One region of the Bacillus pacificus genome, then DNA from elsewhere that is predicted to be linked to it. Evidence: riboswitches for the same ligand, from Rfam matches in the RefSeq annotation. Region 1 holds a riboswitch; each other region holds the start of a gene.

Region 1 (8,033 bases):
ATTGCAGCTGTTGGTGGTTTATCTTTACTACTGACAATCTTACTAGGAATAGGGTTAATTGGCGTTTTATGCTCGTTATTTCTTGTCGTATCAAGTGTTGGGGTTGTCTCAACAACTGGGTTCTCGTTAGCGATGAGAAATCAGAAGCAAGCTGCAGGAACAGCATCAGCTTTATTAGGCTTATTACAGTTCATTTCAGGAGCACTTGTTGCACCGTTAGTAGGTATTGGGGGAAGTAACACCGCATTACCGATGGGTGTTGTAATAGCTCTTTGTGAAGTTGGTGCTGTGTTATGTTATTTGTTTATGGCCAGAAGAAGTGAGAAGCAGTTTGAACTGCAACAAAGACAAAATTTAGAGGCTTAACAAAAAAGAACTGATTCAAAGGTAATATTTGAATCAGTTCTTTTTTTCATTTCTTTGAAATACCTCATATAGTTTTGTAAGGTGATGTAGTAAAGCAGTGCAAAAGTTATTTGTATAAAGTGACGATACTGTGACAAACATGTTGGTATATATGTTACGATGTCGTCTTAAGTGTAAAAAGTAGGATGTTCTCGGTATAATAACAAGTGGAGATAAAAGAAACTATAATGAGTAATAGCTGTAGATAAAAGGAGAAGAAGAGATGAAGAAGGTTTTGGGTATTGCTGTAATGGGAAGTATGCTCCTTCTAGCAGGGTGTAATGGAAATAAAGATACGAAAGAACCGAAAGAAAAGGTAGAACAATCTACTGAGCAAACAGAAGAGATGAAAGAATACCGTGCAGTACATGAAAAATATGATTTGAAAATGAATAAAGAGATTAATAAAGCACTACAGTTATTTGAAGTAGCAAAAGAAAAGGGCGGTAAGGAAATAACGACTGCTACATATAAAGAAGATGTGCAAAAGGTAACAACGAGCATGTTAGAAGATATTGATCATATACGAAAAGAAATTCGTGTTCCGAAGTCGAAAGAGCAAGAACATGAGGTATATGTCGGTTTCTTGAATGAATCGGAACAAGCAATGAAAAAATTACAGAAGTTAGCTAAAGAAGAAGATTCATCGTTGATTCGTGATATAGAAATTAATTTTGCAACAGCATCGACATACTATAAACGTTTTCAAGCAGAAACGAAAAAATAACCTTGCCTATGCAAGGTTATTTTTTCTTCTTGCCATCTCCATCTTCATCCTCGGATACTAATATCTTCTGTTCTTCGTGAAATTCGGAAATAGTTTGCCCGGTAATATTATCGAAAGGGGTATAAAAAGAAGTGATACTTTTCTTTTTGATGAAGAGTTTGTAGAAGCCGATGATGACAAGTATAACGATTGTTAAGGGTAATCCTATAGTAGCTAGAAGTAAGGGGTCCATCTTATAACTCCTTTCATATCTTTTTTTATTATAAGCGAAATACGATATAGATAAATAAAAGTATTAAAAACTGATTTTTCTAAATATATCCAATTTGATTGACTTTTCATTTTTTCAGAATTATAATTCGAAATATACAATTTGAACCAAATAATAATATAGCAATTTACTTATCCAGAGAGGTAGAGGGACTGGCCCTATGACACCTCAGCAGCGGGTTCTGTAATAGGAACACCGTGCTAATTCCAGCAAGCAAGTCTTGAAAGATAAGTGATGGGCCTTTGTTTATTAAGCCTTGATCTTATTTTTTAAGATCAAGGCTTTTTGTATTCTAAAAAGAGAAAAGGGAGTAATGGAAAAAGTACGTTCATAAAACTAAGTAAATATATGTGTTTAGGGGGTTATTAGAGTGTATGTAATTAAAAAATTATCAGTTATGGTGTTCACGCTATGGGTTATTACGACGGTGACATTTCTAATTATGCATATTATTCCGGGGGATCCATTTTCATCAGATGCAAAAATCTTTCCTGAAGAAGTGATCCAAAACATGAGAGCGAAGTATCACCTTGATGAACCGTTATGGAATCAATATGTTGCTTATTTAGACGGCGTAGTTCATTTTGATTTTGGTGAATCTGTTCAATCAACCGGGCAAGGTGTATCAGAAATTATAACAACTGGTTTTGGTCCATCAGCAATTATTGGTTTACAAGCACTTATTATTTCATTGCTAGTCGGAATTGCTGCAGGTACATTTGCTGCTCTCTATCATGGGAAGGTAATTGATTACGGTGTAAGTTTACTTGCCATCCTCGGTATTTCTATTCCGAGTTTTATTTTAGCACCACTATTTATACAAGTATTCGCTATTCAATTCGAGCTCTTACCAGTAGCCTCTTGGGGTACATTTGAACATACGGTATTGCCATCCTTTGCATTAGCGTTAGGACCAATCGCAGTGATTACAAGATTTGTTCGCTCTAATATGATCGAAGTACTGCAGAGTGATTATATTAAGTTAGCGAGAGCGAAAGGTATACCGATTAAGAAGATTATTATAAGACATGCTCTTCGAAATGCAATTGTTCCGGTACTTACATTTGTTGGACCATTAATGGCGGGACTTTTAACAGGTACTTTCGTTATTGAAAAGATTTTTTCAATTCCTGGTCTCGGAAAATATTTTGTAGATAGTATTTTTAATCGAGATTATCCAGTGATTATGGGAACAACCATTTTTTATAGTGCACTTTTAATTGTATGTATTTTTATTACAGATATTATTCATCGTATTGTTGATCCACGTATTCGTTCTATTACGTAAGGAGGAGATGTTTAGATGGGGGCTTATGAAATTAATGACCAGTTATTAACAAATGAAGAGAAAACAGAATTAACAATAAATAAAGATCAGCAAAAGATTAGCCGAAAGAAAGAAGTGTTTCGTAAGTTTGTATCGAATCCAATCGCAGTTTTAGGATCAGTGACGTTATTACTCATTATTGTTTTCTCACTTGTTGGTGAAAGTTTAACGCCATTTACTGCGAGTGAACAAGTAAAAGAGGCAACAAACTTACCACCTAGTAGTGAGCATTGGTTCGGAACAGATGATTTGGGAAGAGATATATGGGCACGTACTTGGGCTGGCGGGAAAATTTCATTAACAGTTGGATTAGTGGCAGCTGCTCTTGATATAGGACTTGGTGTGCTAATCGGAGGATTTAGTGGATATGTGAGAGGGCGCAATCGCCTTGGGACATTAATTGATGAGTGGATTATACGAGGAATCGAAGTGTTATACGGTATCCCATATTTATTAATTGTTATTTTACTATTAATTGTTATGAAACCAGGTCTTTTTACCATTATCATCGCCCTTGCATTAACAGGATGGATTGGTATGGCACGTCTCGTTAGGGCGCAAGTTTTATCTTTAAAACAAAGAGAGTTTGTTATTGCAGCGGAGCGATTAGGTACATCACATATGAAAATTATATATGGGCATTTAATTCCGAACTTAACAGGCATTATTATCGTAAATTTATCATTTACAATTCCAGCAGCTATTTTCTCAGAATCATTTTTAAGCTTTATCGGACTAGGAGTGCAATCACCGGCAGCAAGCTGGGGGACGATGACGAATGATGCACTTGGGACATTACTAAGCGGGGAATGGTGGCAGCTATTCTTCCCAGCAATCATGATTGCCCTCATTATGTTCGCATTTAATGCGATTGGTGATGGTTTACAAGATGCAATTGATCCAAAAATCGTAAAACAGAATCGAAAGGAGAAAAAACATGGGACAGCTCTTATCTTTAGAAAACGTAACGTTAGCCGTTGAAAAAGAGAATAGTAAACAAGCAATTGTGAAGCATGTTTCCTTTTCTATTAGCGAAGGTGAAATAGTTGCGCTTGTAGGAGAAAGTGGCTCAGGGAAAAGTGTTACAGCACAATCTATTATCGGCTTAAATCAAGAATCAATTCATATTGATGATGGAAATATATCTTTTGAATCAGAGGAATTAACGAATCTACAAGAATCAGAATGGAATCAAATTCGTGGGAAAGATATTGCTTTTATCTTTCAAGATCCACTTTCATCTTTAAATCCGACGATGAAGGTGGGAAGGCAAATTACAGAGGTGATTTTGCAACACGAAAAGAAATCGAAAAAAGAAGCAAAAGAAATTGCGATTAACTTATTAAATGATTTAGGGATACATGAAGCAGAGAAACGCTTTGAACAGTACCCACATCAATTAAGCGGAGGCATGAGGCAACGTATTTGTTTAGCAATCGCATTTGCTTGCCACCCAAAACTCGTTATTGCGGATGAACCTACGACAGCATTAGATGTAACAATTCAAAAGCAAATTATGGAGTTATTAAAGGAAAGAAAGGAAAAGCAAAATACGAGTATTTTACTAATTACGCACGATTTAGCACTTGTACGTGAAGTAGCGGATCGAGTAGTTGTGATGTATGGGGGACGTGTTGTTGAAAAAGGAACGATAGAGGAAGTGATAGGTTCCCCTAAACATCCATACACAAAAAGCTTATTACAAGCAATTCCCAATATGGACGATTCCGAAAAAGTATTACGTGCAATAGAAGGAACGACACCTTCCATTGAGACGTTAAATAGCTTTGGTTGTCCTTTTGTAAATCGTTGTCCAGTAGCGATAAAAGAATGTATTCATCGTTTCCCAGAGAGAACAACATATTCCAAGGAGCATAGTTCACATTGCTGGCAACATGTTCTGGAGCATAATAAGGCGAAATCAAAAGAGAAGGTGAATGCCTCATGACGACAGATTTAATTACTGTAAAGCAAGTAACGAAAACATATGGAAGTAAAAATAAAGAAATCGCAGCGTTAAAAGATATATCACTTTCTATCCCGAAAGGAACAACGCTTGGCATTATTGGCGAAAGTGGTTCAGGAAAAACAACACTTGGAAAGCTCATAGCTGGGATTGAGAGCCCAACGTCTGGTGAAATTGATTATAACGGTCAAGTCGTTCACAAACTGAAGGCAGCTCATAAACGTGATTTCTTACAGAAAGTACAGTTTATTTTTCAAGATTCCACAGCAGCATTAAATCCGCGCTGGAAAGTACGCGATAGCGTAACGGAAGGCTATATTTCATTTGGTTTAGGTGATAAAGGATTGAAAGATAAAGTGGCAGGTGATGCGCTAGAGCGTGTTGGGTTAGATAGACGATATATTGATCGCTATCCGCATGAATTTAGCGGAGGACAACGCCAACGTATCGCTATTGCAAGAGCGTTATTGTGTGAGCCAGAAGTATTGATTCTTGATGAACCAATTTCAGCATTAGATGTTTCATTGCAAATTCAAATTGTACATTTACTGCAAAAGATTCAAAAAGAACAAGGCTATACATATTTATTTATCGCGCACGATTTACCGATGGTTCACTATTTATGTGAAAAAGTGGCTGTCCTATATAAAGGAGAACTTGTTGAATTTGGAAATACGGATGAAGTATTCCGTAATCCACAACATTCTTATACAAAAACATTATTAGCATCAACACCAAAAATTTCAGGTTAAAGGAGAATGTAGGATGAAGAAGTTTTTACTGTTTGTCATTATGACTGTTTTAGCAATTACTTCTGTCGCTTGCGGTAAGAAAGAGACGCAAAAGGCGAGTGCTGGTAAGGGGGAAGGAGATCGATTAGTAACGAATATTGGTAGCGATCCATATACACTTGATTCCGCTATTGCGACAGATAGTACTTCAGGTTATGTAATTGGACATTTATTCTCAAGCTTATATACGCAAGATAGTGATGGGAAATATCAAAATGAATTAGCAGAGAAAGAAGAAGTAAATGCTGATGGAACTGAGTATACAATTCATTTAAAGAAAGATATTAAATGGTCAGATGGTTCTCCTATTACAGCAAATGATTTTGAATTTGCATGGAAGCGATTATTAAATCCGAAAACGGGTTCTATGAATGCAACAGAAATGTATTTTATTAAAGGGGCAGAAGCATACAATACTGGAAAAGGTGAAGAAGGACAAGTTGGCATTCAAGTCATTGATCCTCAAACATTAAAGGTAACACTTGAGCACCCAGTGTCTTCTATTAAACAAAAATTGGCAAGCTCATTATTCATTCCATTATCTAAAAAATCAATTGATGATAATAATAAATTAAAAACAGATCCAAAAGAGTTAATTACGAACGGACCATTCACATTAAAAGAATGGAAGCACAATCAGGCTATTACAGTACAAAAAAATAAAGAATACTATGATAAAAAGGTAGCATTAAAAGAAATTGAGTTTCGTATTATTCCAGATTCTAAAACAGCGTACCAATTATACAAATCAAAAGAATTAGATTTACTAAGTGGTTTACCACAAGAGATGATTGAGAAAGAAAAAGGAAATAAAGAATACAAGCGTGTTGCAGGATTTTCATCTTATATTTATTCGTTTAATGTAGAAAAAGAGCCGTTCACAAATGCGAAAGTACGTAAAGCATTCTCATTAGCAGTTGATCGTAAGTTTATTGTTGAAAAACTGTATAAAAACAATGCACAAGAAGCAAATGCATTCGTTCCAGAAGGAGCAAAAACACAAAGTGGGCGTGATTTCCGTAAAGAAAAAGGTGGTTACGTTAAATTTGATCCAGCAGAAGCGAAAAAATTATTAGAAGAAGGCATGAAAGAACAAGGCTGGTCTACATTACCTGAAGTAACATTAAAATTTACTACAGATACACAACATAAAAAAGTAGCAGAAGCAATGCAAGAAATGTTTAAGAAAAATCTTGGCGTAGATATTAAATTAGAAAATAAAGAGTGGAAGAGTTACATCGACACATATAAGCAAAGTGATTTCCAATTAGCTTATATGGGATGGGGCGGCTCTCTATTAGACCCAATTACTAAATTAGATTTATATGCAGGTGATGGTCCAAACAATTATGCAAAATGGCATAATAAAGAATTTGATGCTTTAGTGAAGGAAGCAGAAGTTGAACAAAATGAAGATAAGCGTTTTGACTTATTGCATAAAGCGGAAGATATTATGTTTACAGATTCACCATTAATTCCAATTATATTCCCATCGGATTCCTATTTACAAAAACAAACGGTATCTGGACTTCAATATTATGTTGGATCTAAACCAGATTTAAGATATGCAAAAATAAAGAAGTAGGCAACCGCCTACTTCTTTATTTTATTTCTCTTTTATATTCTTTTTTCGTTCCATCAGAGAAGACAACTTCTAAATCAAATTTTTGATAGTCTTTATCAAGTTTGAACACGTTCACTACTTGATCGATTACTTCTTGGTCAGCAGTATCTTTATCAAATTTTAATTCTTGTAGAAGTGGGCTTAATTTTGTGATAGCCTCGTCTCCTGTTAATTTTACATCTGCTTTATGATCTTCAATTTTTGCTTCCATTTTCTTATCAGCTGCTACATTTTTATAGTCTGCTTCGTAGTCTTTCTTTGTATCTTGGTAGTCTGCTTTTAAATCGAATTCATTGAAGTTTAGTTTTAAATCTGCAGGAGCCTCGTTTTTTGCTTCTTCAGTTGTCTTTTTATTAGAAGTTGTGTCTTCTTTTGCAGGAGCTTTACATCCTGTTAATGCAGGTACTAGCATAAGAGCTAATAAAACTGATAGTAGAGTTCTCATTATAAATTCCTCCTTATGTAAATTCGTTCTATACAAGTTTTTCCCAAAATCATGTAATTATGTATGTGTTGAAAATAAATTATTATTCTGTAGTTGCAAGGGCTAATCCGCAATTTAAATCAAAAAAGATTTGTATGTATATGGTAAATTGAAGTTGTGAGGGAGGGACTAAAATGCATGAAGAATATAAAGAGATAATAAAAAAATCAATTGAATATATAGAAAATCACTTGCATGAGGAGCTTACAACAGAAAGAGTAGCATCTTACAGTGCGGTGTCGATGTACCATTTTCATCGTATTTTTCAAAGTTATATTGGTATGAGTGTAACGGATTACATTCGAAAGAGAAGATTAACTCATGCTGCACAAGCTTTAGTATCGACTGAAAGAGCAGTTATTGATATTGCAATGCAATATGGTTTTTCCTCACAAGAGGCATTTACGAGAGCTTTTAAAAGAATGTTTCAATGCAAAA
Region 2 (8,033 bases), 2.3 Mb from region 1:
AATGAAGTATACGATCCAGTTAATTCCGATCCATGGGTTGGTGTAATAAATAAGATCATGACAGAATTTAATAAACTAAATGTAAATATAACAGTAAAAACAATAAAAATTTTACGAAATGGAATTTTAGCAACTAGAAGTCCGATACATCCAATTATAAATACGAATAGCAATATGCGAAAATCAAAAAATAAAAAAGTAAGTGTCATACAAAAAATAAATAATAACAATTTCACTGATCCGTCCATGCGATGAAAATATGTATTATACACCTTCCTCCCTCCTAATATCATCAAAATAAAGTTCCATAAACCTTTCAGGATTTGCAATACCACTAAATTTAACGAGTTTAAATAAAGAACTCTCCTTTAAGTTCGCTCTTTTTAACGTTTCTGGATGACCTAATACAATAGATGCAGTATTATTCGCAATAACTTCTCCTTCCTTTAGAACTATTGCTCTGTCTGCATATTCTAATGCGAGATTCATATCGTGTGTGATAAAAATAAAGGATATTCCCTTTGCAGCTAGTTTTCTAATAAACGTCATAAATTGTTTATAATGATAATAATCTTGTCCCGCTGTCGGTTCATCTAATATGATAAGTTTTGGATTTGTTGTTAGTACAGATGCAATCGTTAATCTCTTTTTTTGCCCATAACTTAATGCCTGAATTGGCCAATTTCGAAATGGATACAAGCCACAAATTTTTAATGTTTCCTCTGCTCTAAGCTTAATTTCTTCCTTCGAAAATTTTTTTAATTTTAATGAAAATGAAATTTCTTCCATTACAGTAGCTTGTGTAATCATATGATTTGGATTTTGCATCACATAAGATATAACCTCACCGCGTTTACGAATAGACCAAGAATTGATATTTACTCCATCAATTAAAATCCTATCATTTTTTGTTTTGTTTATCCCTATAAGACTATGAGCTAGTGTTGATTTTCCAGCTCCATTATGTCCTAGGAGTGCTACTATTTCCCCTTTAAATAGAGAGAAATTTACATTGTCTAATACTTTTTGTTTATTAGGATATGAGAATGACAAATTCTCTACTTTCAATAATTCTTTTTTTGTAGGAGTATCTTTACAAAAAGTTTGCTTCTCCATCCACTCATTTATTACTCCACTAACACTTTCCCTTTGAAGATTTTCAAGTGGGTATATTACGTCATTATTACTATCAAAATGCAATCTCTTTAAGCCTTCTATGTACATAGGTTCTCTTAATCCGATAGATGGTAATATATTTGATGCTAAAATCTTTTCTGGTGTGCCTATCGCAACAATTTCTCCTTCATCAATTAAAATGATTTTATCTAAATCTAGGTTTAACATTTCTTCTATTCGATGTTCAATTATTACAATTGTTTTATTATATTGTTTATGTATATCTTTAATAAGTTCTACTGTATGTAAGCTACTAACTGGATCTAAATTTGCTAACGGTTCATCGAACAATAATATATGAGCATTTGTTGTTAACAGACCTGCTAAAGAAACAGTTTGTTTTTGTCCTCCTGATAATTCATGTGGACTTTGTTTATGAAAATTATGCATCTTTACCTTTTTTAATGATTCCGAAACAATCTTTTTCATATCATCTTCATTTACGCATTCATTTTCTAAATAAAAAGCTACATCTTCCTCTACTGTAAGACCAATAAATTGTGCATCTTGATCTTGCAAAATTGTTCCAACCTGTTTACTCTGTTCAAAAATACTTCCTTTCCTCGGGTCTTTTCCGTCAATTAAAATAGTACCAGTACTAGTCCCTTCATAAGAAAATGGGATTAGCCCATTCATACAATGAGCTAATGTCGATTTCCCTGAACCACTTCGCCCAGCAATCAGCACTTTTTCCCCAGGATATATATGAAATGTAACGTCTTTAACAGTAGGCTGCGCTGCATGCTTATATTGAAAGTTGAATTGTTCAAAAGAAATAATTGGTTGCATGTTAACATCCCTACTTTTCAATTTTTAAATGTGTATGTTTTTTATTAGATTTAGCTAACCCTATTGTAATTGGCAATCCAAGAACTAAAAATACAATAACATCAGCAATTGTTGCACCTAATACTTGTATAACAATTTTATCAAACGGTTCTCCCATCACGATAATATCGAATGCCCCAGCAAATATAATAGCAATGACAATACCAATTAACCCAGTAATAGCTAAATAGGAAATATCTCCTTTATTATATGTCCCGTTTTTCACACTAAAGCCAACTCTTTTTTGAATGAGCCCCATTGCAAAGCCGATAATGCCGGAACTAAAAACCCAGCCCCACCAAATACCCCAGCCAGCAATTGTATCTGTTACGGTATGACCGATAAGTCCTATTAACAGTCCTGCCACTGGGCCAAATAACGCACCAAAAATGGTTAAAATAGCTAACGCAGGTTTAATAAATGTATTGGGTGCAATAGAAAATCCCCAAAGTCCTAATATCCCGTATAATGCTGCTCCAATTCCGATTGCCACTACTAATTTTGTTGATAATTTGTTCATTACAATTCTCCTCTCTTAATAGTCAACTTTTATTACTCTATATTTATTTTGAAAATGAATTATGCATCGACACTCCCTTTCTATACAACAAAAAATGACCTCTTACATAAGAGGTCATTTTCTTTCACGTTCAAGAATCCTCTTATCTTCCAAAAAACACATCGTGTTCTCTGCGGAATTAGCACCTTCCTATAAATATATATAGGGGTTGCTGAGGTTTCATAGGGCCGTTCCCTCCACCTCTCTGGATAAGTATTAATTTGTAATTCGTATTATGGCATTAAAAAATATAAATTTCAATACTTTTCTAATTATTTTTATTTTTTGTTTAATAGTACATTTAAATCATTGTATTCTTATCGGAATTGTGAAATAATAAATTCAAAATAGTTACGGGAGGAATGTACGATGAAAGTAATCGGTTTAATTGGTGGACTAAGTTGGGAATCTACATCATTATACTATAAACATATTAATACACTTACACTCTCTCAATACGATCAAAATGCAAAGCTTGTTTTATATAGCATGGACTTTGGTGAAGTAACTACTTTATTACAAAATCACCAATATGAAGAAGTGAAAAACGAATTAGTCACCGTTGCAAAGAAGGTTGAAAAATCCGGAGCTGAATGTTTATTAATGTGTTCCAATACGGTCCATCTATTTGCTGAAGAAGTGGAAAGTGCAATATCCATTCCACTTCTTCACATAGGTGATGTAAGTGCTAAAGAAATGGTAGAACAGAATATAAAGCGTATCGGATTATTGGGTACGAAACAAACGATGGAACAAGACTTCTATAAATCACGATTAGCGAATTATAGCATTGAGACAATCATCCCCAATAAAGAGGAAAGAAATTTTATTCATCATGTTATTTTAAATGAATTAAGTAAAGGAATTATTTCAGAAACATCAAAAGAAAAGCTATTACAAATTACAAAGTCATTAATTCAAAATGGCGCAGAAGGTATACTACTAGGTTGCACCGAAATACCGTTGCTCATTTCCCAAAACGACCTTACTGTTCCTGTTTTTGATACTGCTTTTTTACATGCAAATACTGCTGTGCAGTTTGCGGGATAATCATATAAAAGCATAAAGGTGCGCCTCTATGCTTTTATATTACCCACACTATTTATTTAAAAGAGATGTAATCACTGTGATTGCTTCATTTGAACCACCACAATCTAAAAAACTATCTTTCAGTTTTCGTATTCCATGCTTATACTTTTCATTTGAAAGAACATCGGTTACCGCTTCTTTTAACGTTTGCACATTAACATTCTCTTTCAATAACCGATGCGCTGCTTCAAGCTCAGTTAATCTTTGTGCTATCATTGGCTGGTCTTTATCATGTGGAATGATGACAAATGGGACATTAAAATGAATAGCATCGTGTACACTGTTCATACCGCCATGTGTAATAAAAACATCTGCTTCACTTAATACTTCTGATTGAGGTACGTATGGAGCAATTACAAAATTGTTTGGCGCTTCCTTAATTTTAGAACGATCATTTCTATCGCCAATTGCCATTACAACTAATCCATTAAAATCTGAGAAAGCATCAATACATGCATTAAAGAATGGTTCGATCCCTTCAAGCAGTGTTCCCATTGAAATATAAATAACTTTCTTATCTTTAAGCGATTCAAGTGGAAATTCAACATTTATTTTACGCTTTGAAATACTTGGTCCAATAAAAATGTTATTTTCTCCGAACGAATCGCTATTAGGTTGGAAATAACGACTTGTGTACACAAGAGTAACATCTCCCTTATTATGCATAAATTGAAGATTATTTTTAGGCTTTACTCCAAATTCACGATCCATTTGATATAACAACTGTTCAGAAATTTCATCAGGTCGGAATGGTATTGCTGCATTAGGATGAAAAGGTAAAGTCTCCAAAAATTCAGTAGGAATTAAAAATATAGGAGAAGAAACTATGCCTGGAATTTGTAAATACTCCTTTACTAACTCTCCAGCACCAAATATATCATAAATTACGAAATCAAAATGTATGTTTTCACATAATTGTTTCACAATTTCTAATATATATAAAGAAGTTTGAACATGTACACGAAAGAAAGAATTCAGCCCATCTAGAGTTTCAGAATCAATAGAAATCTCCTTTAATAAATCTGGATGTGTATATACAATAGCTCCCAAATCTTCAATTCTGTCTTTAAATTGTTCTGTCGTAATATAATGTACGTGATCCCCCCGTTCAGTATAAGCTTTAACTAAACTTAATGTAGGATTTACATGTCCCTCTGCTGGAAAATTAACCACTAAAATATTTAGCACTTATTTCTCACTCCTTACATTTCAATTCACTTATTAAGCATACTGTAATTATTACCGTCAAACTTCCCCTAATAGTCCTAATATACTTGCTACTTTAGATTGATAAATAATTATCAGTTATTTAATTAAAAAAAGCATCTACATAAGTAGATGCCAAACCGTGATAAGGAGTGTTCTGTGAGGTTAGAATAAGCTTTTCAGCTTGTCCTATGCTATCAATATATGTTTTATTTTATAAAATGTGAATAATTGATAGAATAATTTTATTCTTCTTTCTCACCCATTTTGAATTAATTCCTAAATAAGACAACTCTATTTTTATAACATTTCATATGTTTTAATCTTCTTTAGAGCTATCTATTTTTACAGTTTCTCCAGTCAATCGCTTATTTTTCAATTCAAAATACGCATCTAAAACTTCTTTTCCAATATCAGAATTAATACCAGATTTATCATTCATAACCCACGGCACAACTACGGAAAACGCTACTTCTGGATTATCATATGGCGCATATCCTGCTAACGTTAAGTTATAACATTCTCTTCTCTCGCCTTTTTCATTTCTTCCAATATCACTTTCTCCACCGTATACCGTCTGTGCTGTTCCTGTTTTACCTGCTGGTTTATAAGATGCTTTTTGGAACGCCCTTACTCCTGTTCCATCACCCTCTTGGAATACCTTTCTAAATCCTTCTTTTACTTGATTTATATATTCCTCTTTCATATCAATTTTATTTAAAACAATTGGTTCTACTGCATGCACCACTTTACCAATCTCATCTTTTTGCGACGTTTGCTCTCTTACCTCTTGTACAATTTGTGGCTTCATTCGATATCCACCGTTTGCAATTGTTGAAATATACTGTACGAGCTGAAGTGGTGTATACGTGTCATACTGGCCAATTGAGTAATCTAATAAGAAACCCGGCTGATTATCTTTTTTACCAATTTGTCCAGCTGTTTCATTCGGTAAATCGATGCCCGTTGGAACACCTAATCCGAATTGTCTGAAATAGTACCTCATTTTATCAAAGTGTTCCTGTTTAATATTTAATGAACTATTTTTCACATAATCCACACCTGCAATTTTTAATGCTGTATGAAACATATAAACGTTTGAAGAGACTTGTAACGCTCTTAAATCATCAATGTTTCCAAACTCTTTCCAAGACTTCTTCTCCCTAGTACCTTTAAACTTCATAGGTGCATCATAAAAATAAGTACCTGGTGTTATAGCTTTCGTTTCAAATCCAGTTAAAACTGTCGCACCTTTAACTGTTGATCCCAGCTCATATGAACTAGTCATTGTGCCTAATGCATAGTCTTCAACTTCTGTTTTCCCGTCTTTTTCTACAAGTCTTTTCCCAGCCATTGATAATACTTGTCCGTTTTTCGGATTCATCATTACAACGAAAGCACGGTCCAACATAGATTCAGATCCTTTATATGCCTTTAATATTTTTTCTATACTTTCTTCTACTTTTTTCTGTAATTCCATATCTATCGTTAAAGTTAAGTTCTTACCGCTCTTTCCCTCAGAAATTGTTTCCGTTCTAATTGCAGTACCTTGTTTATCTGCAACGCTTCTTACTTCTTTTTTTGTACCATGAAGTACCTCTTCATATTGCTGCTCAATATAACTTTTTCCAACTCTATCATTTCGGCTATAATCACGTACTAAGTAGTAATCTAATCGCTCACCTGGTAATCCTTCATCGGAATTAGAAACATTTCCAAGAACAGATCGGAATAATCCATCATTTACATACACTCTCTCCCAATCAACCGACACATCTACACCTGGGAGATTTGCTAAACCTTCACTAATTATAGTAAATTCCTTTTCACTAACATCTTTTTTAATAATTTGAGGAGCCATTTGATAACCAGAAGTCATCTTACTTTTAATAGCTAACACTTTAATATCTTTATCTGTTAAACCTTGAAGATTTTTATCTGTAACTCGTTTTCTTTTTAACTCTTCAATTTTTTTATCTAAATTTTTTCCGGTAATATCTTTATCTCTGAACTTATTTATTTCTTTTTTAGATACTAATTTTTCAGTTAGTTTCGGATTTAATTGCATCCAAAAATCTTTCTTATCCGTCTCAGTTAGCTTGTCTATATCTTCTTGTGGTATTTCAATTATGTCTGCAAGTTGTCTTGCTGTTTTTAATATTTCTTCTGATTTTACACCTTTCATCTTTGTATATGTAATTGTACGTAAAGACTTATTATCAACTACTGGATTCCCTTCTCGGTCAAATATTTTTCCCCGCGGCACAGAAAGGCTTACGGTTGCATTTTCTCTCTTCTCCACTTCATTTTTATACGTCTCACCATCGATAATTTGTACTTTACCTAATTGTATAATCATGGCAGAAAACAATATAAATACACATAAGAATAAAATGTTTAACCGCATCGGTACTGCTCTACCGCTTTTTTTCTCTTGTTTTTTCACCTTGTCATAATCTCCTCCTTACTGTATTTCTATTAATAATTGAATCTATATATTAAAAGTAATGCACATTTTCTATACATTACTTTGCACAAATACTAATATATTGATAAAAACTTAATAGAAATTAAAGCAAATCTAAAGAAAAGGTAAAGTTTTCTAAATTAAATACAAAAATACCCAATAACCAAAAGCTTAGCTTTTGGTTATTGGGTATTTAATAAATTTAAGAGTTAATAATTGGACGTATCGATTCAAATCTATCATCATAATTTGATAAAGGCTTTTTACTCTGAAATTTTGGCAAGTAAATCGTTACTGTTGTTCCGAAGCCAACCTCACTCATAATACTTATATTCCCTTGATGACTTTCAATAATTTTATAACTTAACATCAATCCAATACCGGTACCTTTTTCTTTCGTACTATAAAAAGGTTCACCTAATCTTTTAATTCGTTCTTCAGGTATTCCTATTCCTTTATCAATTACATTAATAATGATACCATCTTTGCCTATTTCTTTTATGTGAATTGAAATTCTCCCACCATCTGGCATAGCTTCGATTGAATTTTGCAAAATGTTAATAAATACTTGTTTCAGTTGATTTTCTGAGCATTCAATGATTATATCTTTGGAATCTGCATATAATTCAACTTGAATATTTGTCATAATTGCTTTTGTATTTATTAACGAAACGACATTTTTAAATATTTGATAAAGATTTTTCTTTT
Region 3 (8,033 bases), 1.5 Mb from region 1:
CAACAAAAGTAAGGGCGCCAATAGATTTTGCAAGTTTAGAAACAGCACGAATATCTGTCACTTTTAAAAGTGGATTGGAAGGTGTTTCTACATAAAAGAGTTTTGTATTTGGCTTAATGTTTTGTTTTATTTCTTCTAAATTGGTCATATCAACAAATGTATGTGAAACACCGTAACGGGAGAGAACTTCAGTTATCATTCGATAAGTCCCTCCGTATACGTCTTCTGAAATGAGTACGTGATCACCTTGTGAAAGGAGGAGGAATGCAGTAGAAATCGCTGCAATTCCTGATGCGAAGGCAAATCCTTTTGTTCCGCCTTCTAATAAAGCAATGATGTCTTCAAGAGCTTCACGAGTTGGATTGCCTGACCTGCTATAGTCATATTTCCCGAACGTATCTACATCAAATTGGTGAAATGTTGATGTGTTATAGATGGGAACGTTAACAGCTCCTGTTTGCGAGTCATGTTTATATTGGTTGTGCAGTAAGAGTGTATCTATAGAATAACTCATATTCTTACACCTTCTTTTACAAGTTTAATGGCTTGCTGTAAATCTTGAATTAAATCGTTACTATTTTCAATACCAACGGAAAATCGAAGAAGACGATTACATACACCGTTTGCTGTTCTAATTTCTTCAGGAATATCAGCGTGTGTTTGCGTTGCTGGATATGTCATTAAACTTTCAACACCACCGAGACTTTCGGCAAATGTAATTAAGGATAAAGATTGTAAGAATGGATTAATCCATGTTTCATCTTTCAGACGAAATGAGATCATGCCGCCTCTTCCAGGATAAAATACATCTGTCACCCCATCCTCATCATTTAAATAAGCAACAACTGCTTTTGCATTTTCTTCATGTTGTCTCATGCGAAGCGCTAACGTTTTCATACCACGAATTAATAGCCATGAGTCAAATGGACTTAAGACTGCACCAGAGGCATTATGATAATGAGCGATTTCCTCACAAAGTTCCTTTCCTTTTGCAACGACAAGTCCGCTTAGTACATCGTTATGACCACCTAAATATTTCGTTGCACTATGAAGTACGATATCGGCACCTTCTGTTAATGGCTGCTGTATATAAGGTGTGTAGAATGTGTTGTCTACAATAAGAAGTAGTCCGTGTCTTTTCGCTACAGTTGCAACAGCGGCAATATCGGTAACTTGCATTAATGGATTAGTTGGAGTTTCTATGAAAATAGCCTTCGTTTTCGTTGTGATGGCTTGCTCAATTTGTTTAATAGATTGTGTATTTACGTATCTACATCGAACGTTCCACTTTTTTTCGTGCTCAGAAAATAATCGATAAGTGCCACCGTATAAATCTTCGGAAACAATAAGTTCGTCTCCAGAGCGGAATAGGGAAAGGACAAGAAGAACGGCTGCCATCCCTGAACTACAGGCATAACCTTGTTCGCCGCATTCTAAGTCTGCGATTGCCTGTTCTAATAGGCCGCGCGTTGGATTTCCAGTTCGTGAATAATCAAATCCAGTAGATTTACCAATTCCTTCGTGACGATAAGCAGTTGAAAAATAAACAGGTGGATTAACAGTTCCTGTTGTAGTTTCACTCCGGTTTCCGATTTGCGCTAATTTTGTTTCGATAGTTGACATGTGAAAATTCCTCCTTTTTAAATTGAACCATTAGTTGAATATAAAATAAAAAAAGCCTTCTAAGAAGAAGGCTTTCGGTTTGAATAGAGTCTTCTTCTCATCTGTCAAATCTTTCACAATTTGCTGGAATTAGCACCTTATTAACAAATGTTAATGGTTGCTGAGGCGTCATAGGGCCAGTCCCTCTACCTCTCTAGATAAGAATGTTCGTATGAAATTTTATTATGGTTTTAACTTTACAACAAAAGATAATTGAATTGCAACTTTATTTTAAATAATTTTTATTTTTCCGCAAGTGTCATTGACTTTTGTATTTGTGCGTGCTAAATTTATAAAAAAATTAACAAACATTGTTAAAAGGGGAACGCATTTCCTTTTAGCTACATAAATAAAATAATAAAGACAAACTCTTATTGAGAGCGGTGGAGGGAAAGGCCCTGTGAAACCCGGCAACCTTCAAACGAAATGTTTGAAACGGTGCTAATACCTGCAAAACGAATGTTTTGCATAATAAGAGGAGGATCGATTATGTCCCCCTCTTCAAAGTGAAGAGGGGGTTTTTATATTGATAGAAATGAGGGAGATTTGTGAAATTACTAGATTTATTATCAAAAGGAATTGTAATAGGTGATGGTGCGGTTGGGACGTTATTACATTCACATGGTTTACAAAGTAGTTTTGAAGAATTGAATATATCTGATCCAGATTTAATTATATCGATTCATAAGCAATATGTAGCGGCTGGGGCAGATGTGATTCAAACAAATACGTACGGAGCAAATGAAGCGAAATTACGTATGTATGGATTAGAAAATCAAGTTACTGAAATTAATAGAGCGGCAGTAAAACTGGCGAAAGCATCTGTTACAGACAGAAATGCAATTTTAGGCACAATTGGTGGTATGAAACATATCGGGGCGGTTACGACAACTGATATGGAGCGAGAATTTATGTTACTGGAACAGGCAAGTTCATTATTAGAAGAACAGGTTGATGGACTGCTATTAGAGACTTTTTATGATGAGTTTGAATTACTTCATGCTGTCCAGGTGTTACGAAAAGAAACAAATATTCCAATTGTAGCGCAATTGGCGTTACATGAGGCGGGTACGACTCAAAATGGAAATGATGTAAATGAAATATTAAAACAGCTTTTAGATTACGGTGCAAATGTTGTTGGATTGAACTGCCAACTAGGGCCACTTCATATGACGGAAGCTTTTAAAATGATATCGATTCCGAAAAATGGTTACTTGTCAGCATATCCAAATGCAGGTCTCCCAAATTATGTGGAGGGACGCTACGTATATGAGGGAAGTCCAGCTTATTTTGAAGCGATGACACCGAAATTTATTGAGCAAGGTATTCGGTTATTGGGCGGTTGTTGTGGCACGACTCCAGAACATATTGAAAGTATGAAACGTGCTACTCTAAATGTTACGCCTGTAATAGAAAAGGATACGGTTCAAAGACCGAAAGTAGTTCATACACATGAGAAACGTTCAAAAGCTCATGTCACTTTAGCAGAGAAAGCAAAAAAACAAACGACAGTAGTAGTGGAATTAGATCCACCAAAAACGTTAGATACGCAGCGGTTTTTTGAAGGCGCAAGAGCATTGAAAAGAGCTGGAGCAGATGCTATTACTCTAGCAGATAATTCGTTAGCATCGCCCCGTATCTCGAATATGGCAATGGGAGCATTATTAACGAAGCATGATATTCCGGTATTGACGCACTTAACATGTAGAGACCATAACGTCATCGGACTACAATCTCATTTACTAGGATTATCAGCGTTAGGGATGGAAGAAGTGTTAGCTTTAACTGGAGATCCAGCACGCGTTGGTGATTTTCCAGGTGCCACTTCTGTATATGATTTGTCCTCTATCGAGCTCATTAAAATGATTAAAGAAATGAACGATGGGCGTTCCGTTTTAGGGAAATCCATTGGACCGGCAACAAGGTTTTCTGTGGGCGGTGCATTTAACCCGCATGTAAGACATTTAAAAGCAGCGGTTAAGCGAATGGAACGGAAAATAGATGCTGGAGCAGAATATTTCTTAACGCAGCCAATCTATGATATCGCGTTAATTGAAGAAGTGTATGAGGCGACAAAGCATTTAGAACAACCTATTTTTATTGGGATTATGCCATTAATAAGTAAACGGAATGCAGATTTTCTTCATTTTGAGGTGCCCGGTATTACTTTACCTGAAGCAGTAAGAGAGAGAATGGATGGACATGAAACGAAAGAGGCAGCAATTGAGGAAGGGATTCGTATTTCTCAAGAATTGATCGATGCTGCGATGAAATACTTTAACGGCATTTATCTTATTACACCATTTCTAAAATATGAAATTACAGAACATCTTGTTAAATATGTGAGAGAAAAGCAAGAAGTGAAAGAAGGTATTAATTGATGAAATGTATAGAAGAAAAATTACAAAATAACATCTTAATATTAGATGGTGCAATGGGAACGATGATCCAGCAAGAGGATTTAACTGCGGAAGATTTCGGAGGAGAGGAGTACGAAGGTTGTAATGAGTATTTAGTAGAAACAAGACCAGATGTTATTTTAAAGATTCATAAAGCTTATATTAAAGCTGGAGCGGATATTATTGAAACAAATACATTTGGGGCAACCAATATTGTACTAAGTGATTATGAGTTATCTCATTTAGACGAGGAGCTAAATGAGAAGGCAGCGCGTTTAGCGAAGCAAGCAGTCGAAGAAAGCGGGAAGGAAGTATATGTTGCGGGAGCAATGGGACCGACGACGAAAGCGATTAGTGTTACTGGTGGTGTAACGTTTGAAGAATTAATTGAAGCCTATACGCGGCAGGCAAGAGGATTGTTGAAAGGAGAAGTGGATGTATTACTCGTTGAGACGAGTCAAGATATGCGTAACGTGAAGGCTGCTTATATTGGAATTCAAGCGGCTTTTGATGAACTAAATACAATTGTACCTATCATGATTTCGGGAACGATTGAACCGATGGGAACGACTCTAGCTGGGCAAACAATTGAGGCTTTTTACTTATCGGTAGAACATATGAAGCCATTATCTGTTGGATTAAACTGTGCGACTGGTCCGGAGTTTATGAGAGACCATATTCGTTCTCTATCTGATTTATCGGAGTGTTACATTTCTTGTTATCCAAATGCAGGTCTTCCTGATGAAGATGGACATTATCATGAATCTCCATCCTCGCTTGCCGAGAAAGTGAAGCGATTTGCAGAAGAAGGATGGGTTAATATCATCGGTGGTTGTTGTGGTACAACACCAGAACATATAAAAGCAATGAAATCTGCATTAACGTCTCTTAAACCTCGTGAACAGCAAGAGAGAGCGGGACATGGGGTTAGTGGATTAGAGGCACTGCAATATGATGACTCTATGAGACCGTTATTTGTTGGTGAAAGAACAAATGTTATTGGATCACGTAAATTTAAACGATTAGTAGCAGAAGGGAAATTTGAAGAGGCTGCTGAAATCGCTAGAGCGCAAGTGAAGAAAAATGCTCATATTATTGATATTTGTATGGCAGACCCGGACCGCGATGAAATAGAAGATATGGAAAACTTCTTGGCAGAAGTTACGAAAGTGTTAAAAGTACCGATTATGATTGACTCAACAGATGAACATGTGATGGAGCGAGCTCTTACTTATATTCAAGGGAAAGCTGTTATTAATTCAATTAATTTAGAAGATGGAGAAGAGCGATTTAAAAAAGTGACACCGCTTCTTCGTAAATATGGTGCTGCAATTGTAGTTGGAACAATCGATGAAGATGGAATGGCAGTAAGTGCGGAAAGAAAACTAGAAATTGCGAAAAGAAGTTATGAGTTATTGACGAAGAAATATGGTATACGCCCATCAGATATTATTTTTGATGCACTTGTATTTCCTGTAGGGACAGGTGATGAAGAGTATATTGGCTCGGCGGCTGCGACGATAGAAGGGATTCGCCTTATTAAAGAAGCATTACCAGAGTGTTTAACGATTTTAGGTGTAAGTAACATATCATTTGGTTTACCACCAGCTGGTCGCGAAGTGTTAAATTCCGTCTTTTTATATCATGCAACGAAAGCAGGGTTAGATTACGCGATTGTAAATACGGAAAAATTAGAGCGCTATGCGTCAATTCCTGATGAAGAAAAACGCCTTGCAGATGCATTGCTTTTTGAAACGACGCAAGAGACGTTAGAAAAATTTACAAACTTCTATCGCGTGGCAAAAAAGAAAGATGTTGTTGTCCAAGAAACATTAACTCTTGATGAAAGGCTCGCAAATTACATTGTAGAAGGTACGAAACAAGGTTTACACGAAGATTTAAGTCTCGCACTTACAGAAGGAAGAAAACCTTTGGATATTATTAATGGCCCACTTATGACAGGAATGGATGAGGTAGGACGATTATTTAATAATAATGAGCTTATCGTTGCTGAAGTATTGCAAAGTGCTGAAAGTATGAAAGCTGCTGTAAGTTATTTAGAGCCACATATGGAATCTAGCGATAGTGCGAAAAAAGGGAAAGTATTATTAGCAACTGTAAAAGGTGATGTGCATGATATTGGGAAAAATCTCGTTGAAATTATTTTAGCAAATAACGGATATGAGATTATTAATTTAGGAATTAATGTTCGCTCGGATCGAATTGTGCAAGAAGTACAAGAAAAGAAGCCTGATATTATAGGTCTTTCTGGTTTATTAGTAAAATCGGCTCAACAAATGGTAACGACTGCTGAAGATTTAAAAGCGGCGGATATTGATATTCCAATTGTTGTAGGCGGGGCAGCGTTAACGAGAAAGTTTACAGATAATCGCATTTCGCCATCTTATAAAGGGCTCGTATGTTATGCAAGTGATGCGATGACGGGGCTGGATATTATTAATAAGCTTCAAAAAGAAGAAGAGCGTGAGAAGATGAAGCAGGATAAAAAAGAACGTCATCTTCATATCGTAACAAAAGAAGAGAAGAAAGTAGAAATTCCAGCAGTAATTGAGCCATTACCGAAGGCTGAGGTTATCGTGCCGGATTCAACAAAACGAATTGTATTAAGAGATGTTCCTGTTTCACATCTCGCGCCATTTCTAAATAGACAAATGCTGCTTGGACATCACCTTGGCCTAAAGGGAAGTGTGAAGAAACTTTTGCGAGAGGGAGATAAAAGAGCGCATGAATTAAATGATTTAATAGATGAATTATTGCAGGAAGGACAATCTTGGTTAAAACCGAAAGCAGTGTATCAATTTTTCCCAGCGCAAAGTGACGGACAGAATATTGTAATATATGATCCAGAAGATCATACGCGTGTTATAGAACGTTTCACATTCCCAAGACAAGGAAAAGCACCATATCGTACTTTAGGTGATTATTTACGCCCAGTTGGAGATGAGATGGACTATGTTGCTTTCCTATCTGTTACGGTTGGAGAAGGTGTTCGTGACATTGCTGAAGAGTGGAAAGCGAAAGGTGATTATTTACGCAGTCATGCCATTCAATCGTTAGCGCTCGAACTAGCAGAAGGACTTGCTGAAAAGACACATATGCTTATTCGTGACCGTTGGGGTATTCCAGATTCACCAGAACTGACAATGGAAGAACGTTTTCGCACGAAATATAGAGGGATACGCGTGTCCTTCGGTTATCCAGCATGTCCAGAACTCGCGGATCAAGAAAAGCTATTTCGTCTTATTCATCCAGAAGAAATAGGCATTTCATTAACGGAAGGATTTATGATGGAGCCAGAAGCATCTGTAACGGCTATGGTATTTTCTCACCCTGAGGCAAGATATTTTAGTGTATTATAGTGTAGAAGGGGGAGACGTATGAAGAAAATAGTCTTTACAGGTGGAGGTTCGGCAGGGCATGTAACACCTAATTTAGCCATCATTCCGCATTTACAAGAACAAAATTGGGATATTTCTTATATTGGTTCTCATCAAGGAATTGAGAAAACAATTATAGAAAAGGAAGGCATTCCGTACTATAGTATTGCGAGCGGAAAGCTACGCCGTTATTTTGATTTGAAAAATATAAAAGATCCATTTCTTGTGATGAAGGGCGTTATGGAAGCGTATGTAAGGATTCGAAAACTAAAACCGGATGTGATTTTTTCAAAAGGTGGTTTCGTATCTGTACCAGTCGTAATTGGAGGATGGCTAAATAGAGTCCCTGTTTTATTACATGAATCTGATATGACGCCAGGACTAGCAAACAAAATTGCGCTCCGTTTCGCTTCGAAAATATTTGTTACATTTGAAGAAGCTGCGAAACATTTGCCGAAAGAAAAAGTAATCTATACAGGTTCTCCTGTACGTGAAGAAGTGCTAAAGGGAAATCGGGAAAAAGGTTTAGCATTTTTAGGTTTTTCACGTAAAAAGCCAGTTATTACAATTATGG

The links. Region 1 has a riboswitch for S-adenosylmethionine ahead of LMD38_RS25100 (ABC transporter permease). Riboswitches for the same ligand answer to the same signal wherever they lie in the genome.
Region 2: another riboswitch for S-adenosylmethionine. It lies ahead of LMD38_RS13770 (ECF-type riboflavin transporter substrate-binding protein); the one in region 1 lies ahead of LMD38_RS25100 (ABC transporter permease).
Region 3: another riboswitch for S-adenosylmethionine. It lies ahead of LMD38_RS05705 (bifunctional homocysteine S-methyltransferase/methylenetetrahydrofolate reductase); the one in region 1 lies ahead of LMD38_RS25100 (ABC transporter permease).

Annotation. Positions count from the first base shown of each region.
Region 1 is NZ_CP086328.1:4,877,420-4,885,452, reverse strand. It holds gene LMD38_RS25115 (multidrug effflux MFS transporter) at 1-366, shown strand, start outside; gene LMD38_RS25110 (hypothetical protein) at 629-1,132, shown strand; gene LMD38_RS25105 (DUF3951 domain-containing protein) at 1,149-1,364, opposite strand; SAM riboswitch class I at 1,532-1,637, shown strand; gene LMD38_RS25100 (ABC transporter permease) at 1,774-2,691, shown strand; gene LMD38_RS25095 (ABC transporter permease) at 2,707-3,711, shown strand; gene LMD38_RS25090 (ABC transporter ATP-binding protein) at 3,668-4,678, shown strand; gene LMD38_RS25085 (ABC transporter ATP-binding protein) at 4,675-5,448, shown strand; gene LMD38_RS25080 (peptide ABC transporter substrate-binding protein) at 5,462-7,072, shown strand; gene LMD38_RS25075 (YusW family protein) at 7,089-7,556, opposite strand; partial or broken gene LMD38_RS25070 (helix-turn-helix domain-containing protein) at 7,730-8,033, shown strand, end outside.
Region 2 is NZ_CP086328.1:2,613,756-2,621,788, forward strand. It holds gene LMD38_RS13760 (energy-coupling factor transporter transmembrane component T family protein) at 1-272, opposite strand, end outside; gene LMD38_RS13765 (ABC transporter ATP-binding protein) at 265-1,965, opposite strand; gene LMD38_RS13770 (ECF-type riboflavin transporter substrate-binding protein) at 1,976-2,524, opposite strand; SAM riboswitch class I at 2,664-2,779, opposite strand; gene LMD38_RS13775 (aspartate/glutamate racemase family protein) at 2,933-3,613, shown strand; gene LMD38_RS13780 (macrolide family glycosyltransferase) at 3,662-4,840, opposite strand; gene LMD38_RS13785 (peptidoglycan D,D-transpeptidase FtsI family protein) at 5,178-7,304, opposite strand; gene LMD38_RS13790 (ATP-binding protein) at 7,528-8,033, opposite strand, start outside.
Region 3 is NZ_CP086328.1:1,094,540-1,102,572, forward strand. It holds gene metC (cystathionine beta-lyase) at 1-514, opposite strand, end outside; gene metI (cystathionine gamma-synthase/O-acetylhomoserine thiolyase) at 511-1,623, opposite strand; SAM riboswitch class I at 1,718-1,827, opposite strand; SAM riboswitch class I at 2,031-2,140, shown strand; gene LMD38_RS05705 (bifunctional homocysteine S-methyltransferase/methylenetetrahydrofolate reductase) at 2,211-4,043, shown strand; gene metH (methionine synthase) at 4,043-7,441, shown strand; gene murG (undecaprenyldiphospho-muramoylpentapeptide beta-N-acetylglucosaminyltransferase) at 7,460-8,033, shown strand, end outside.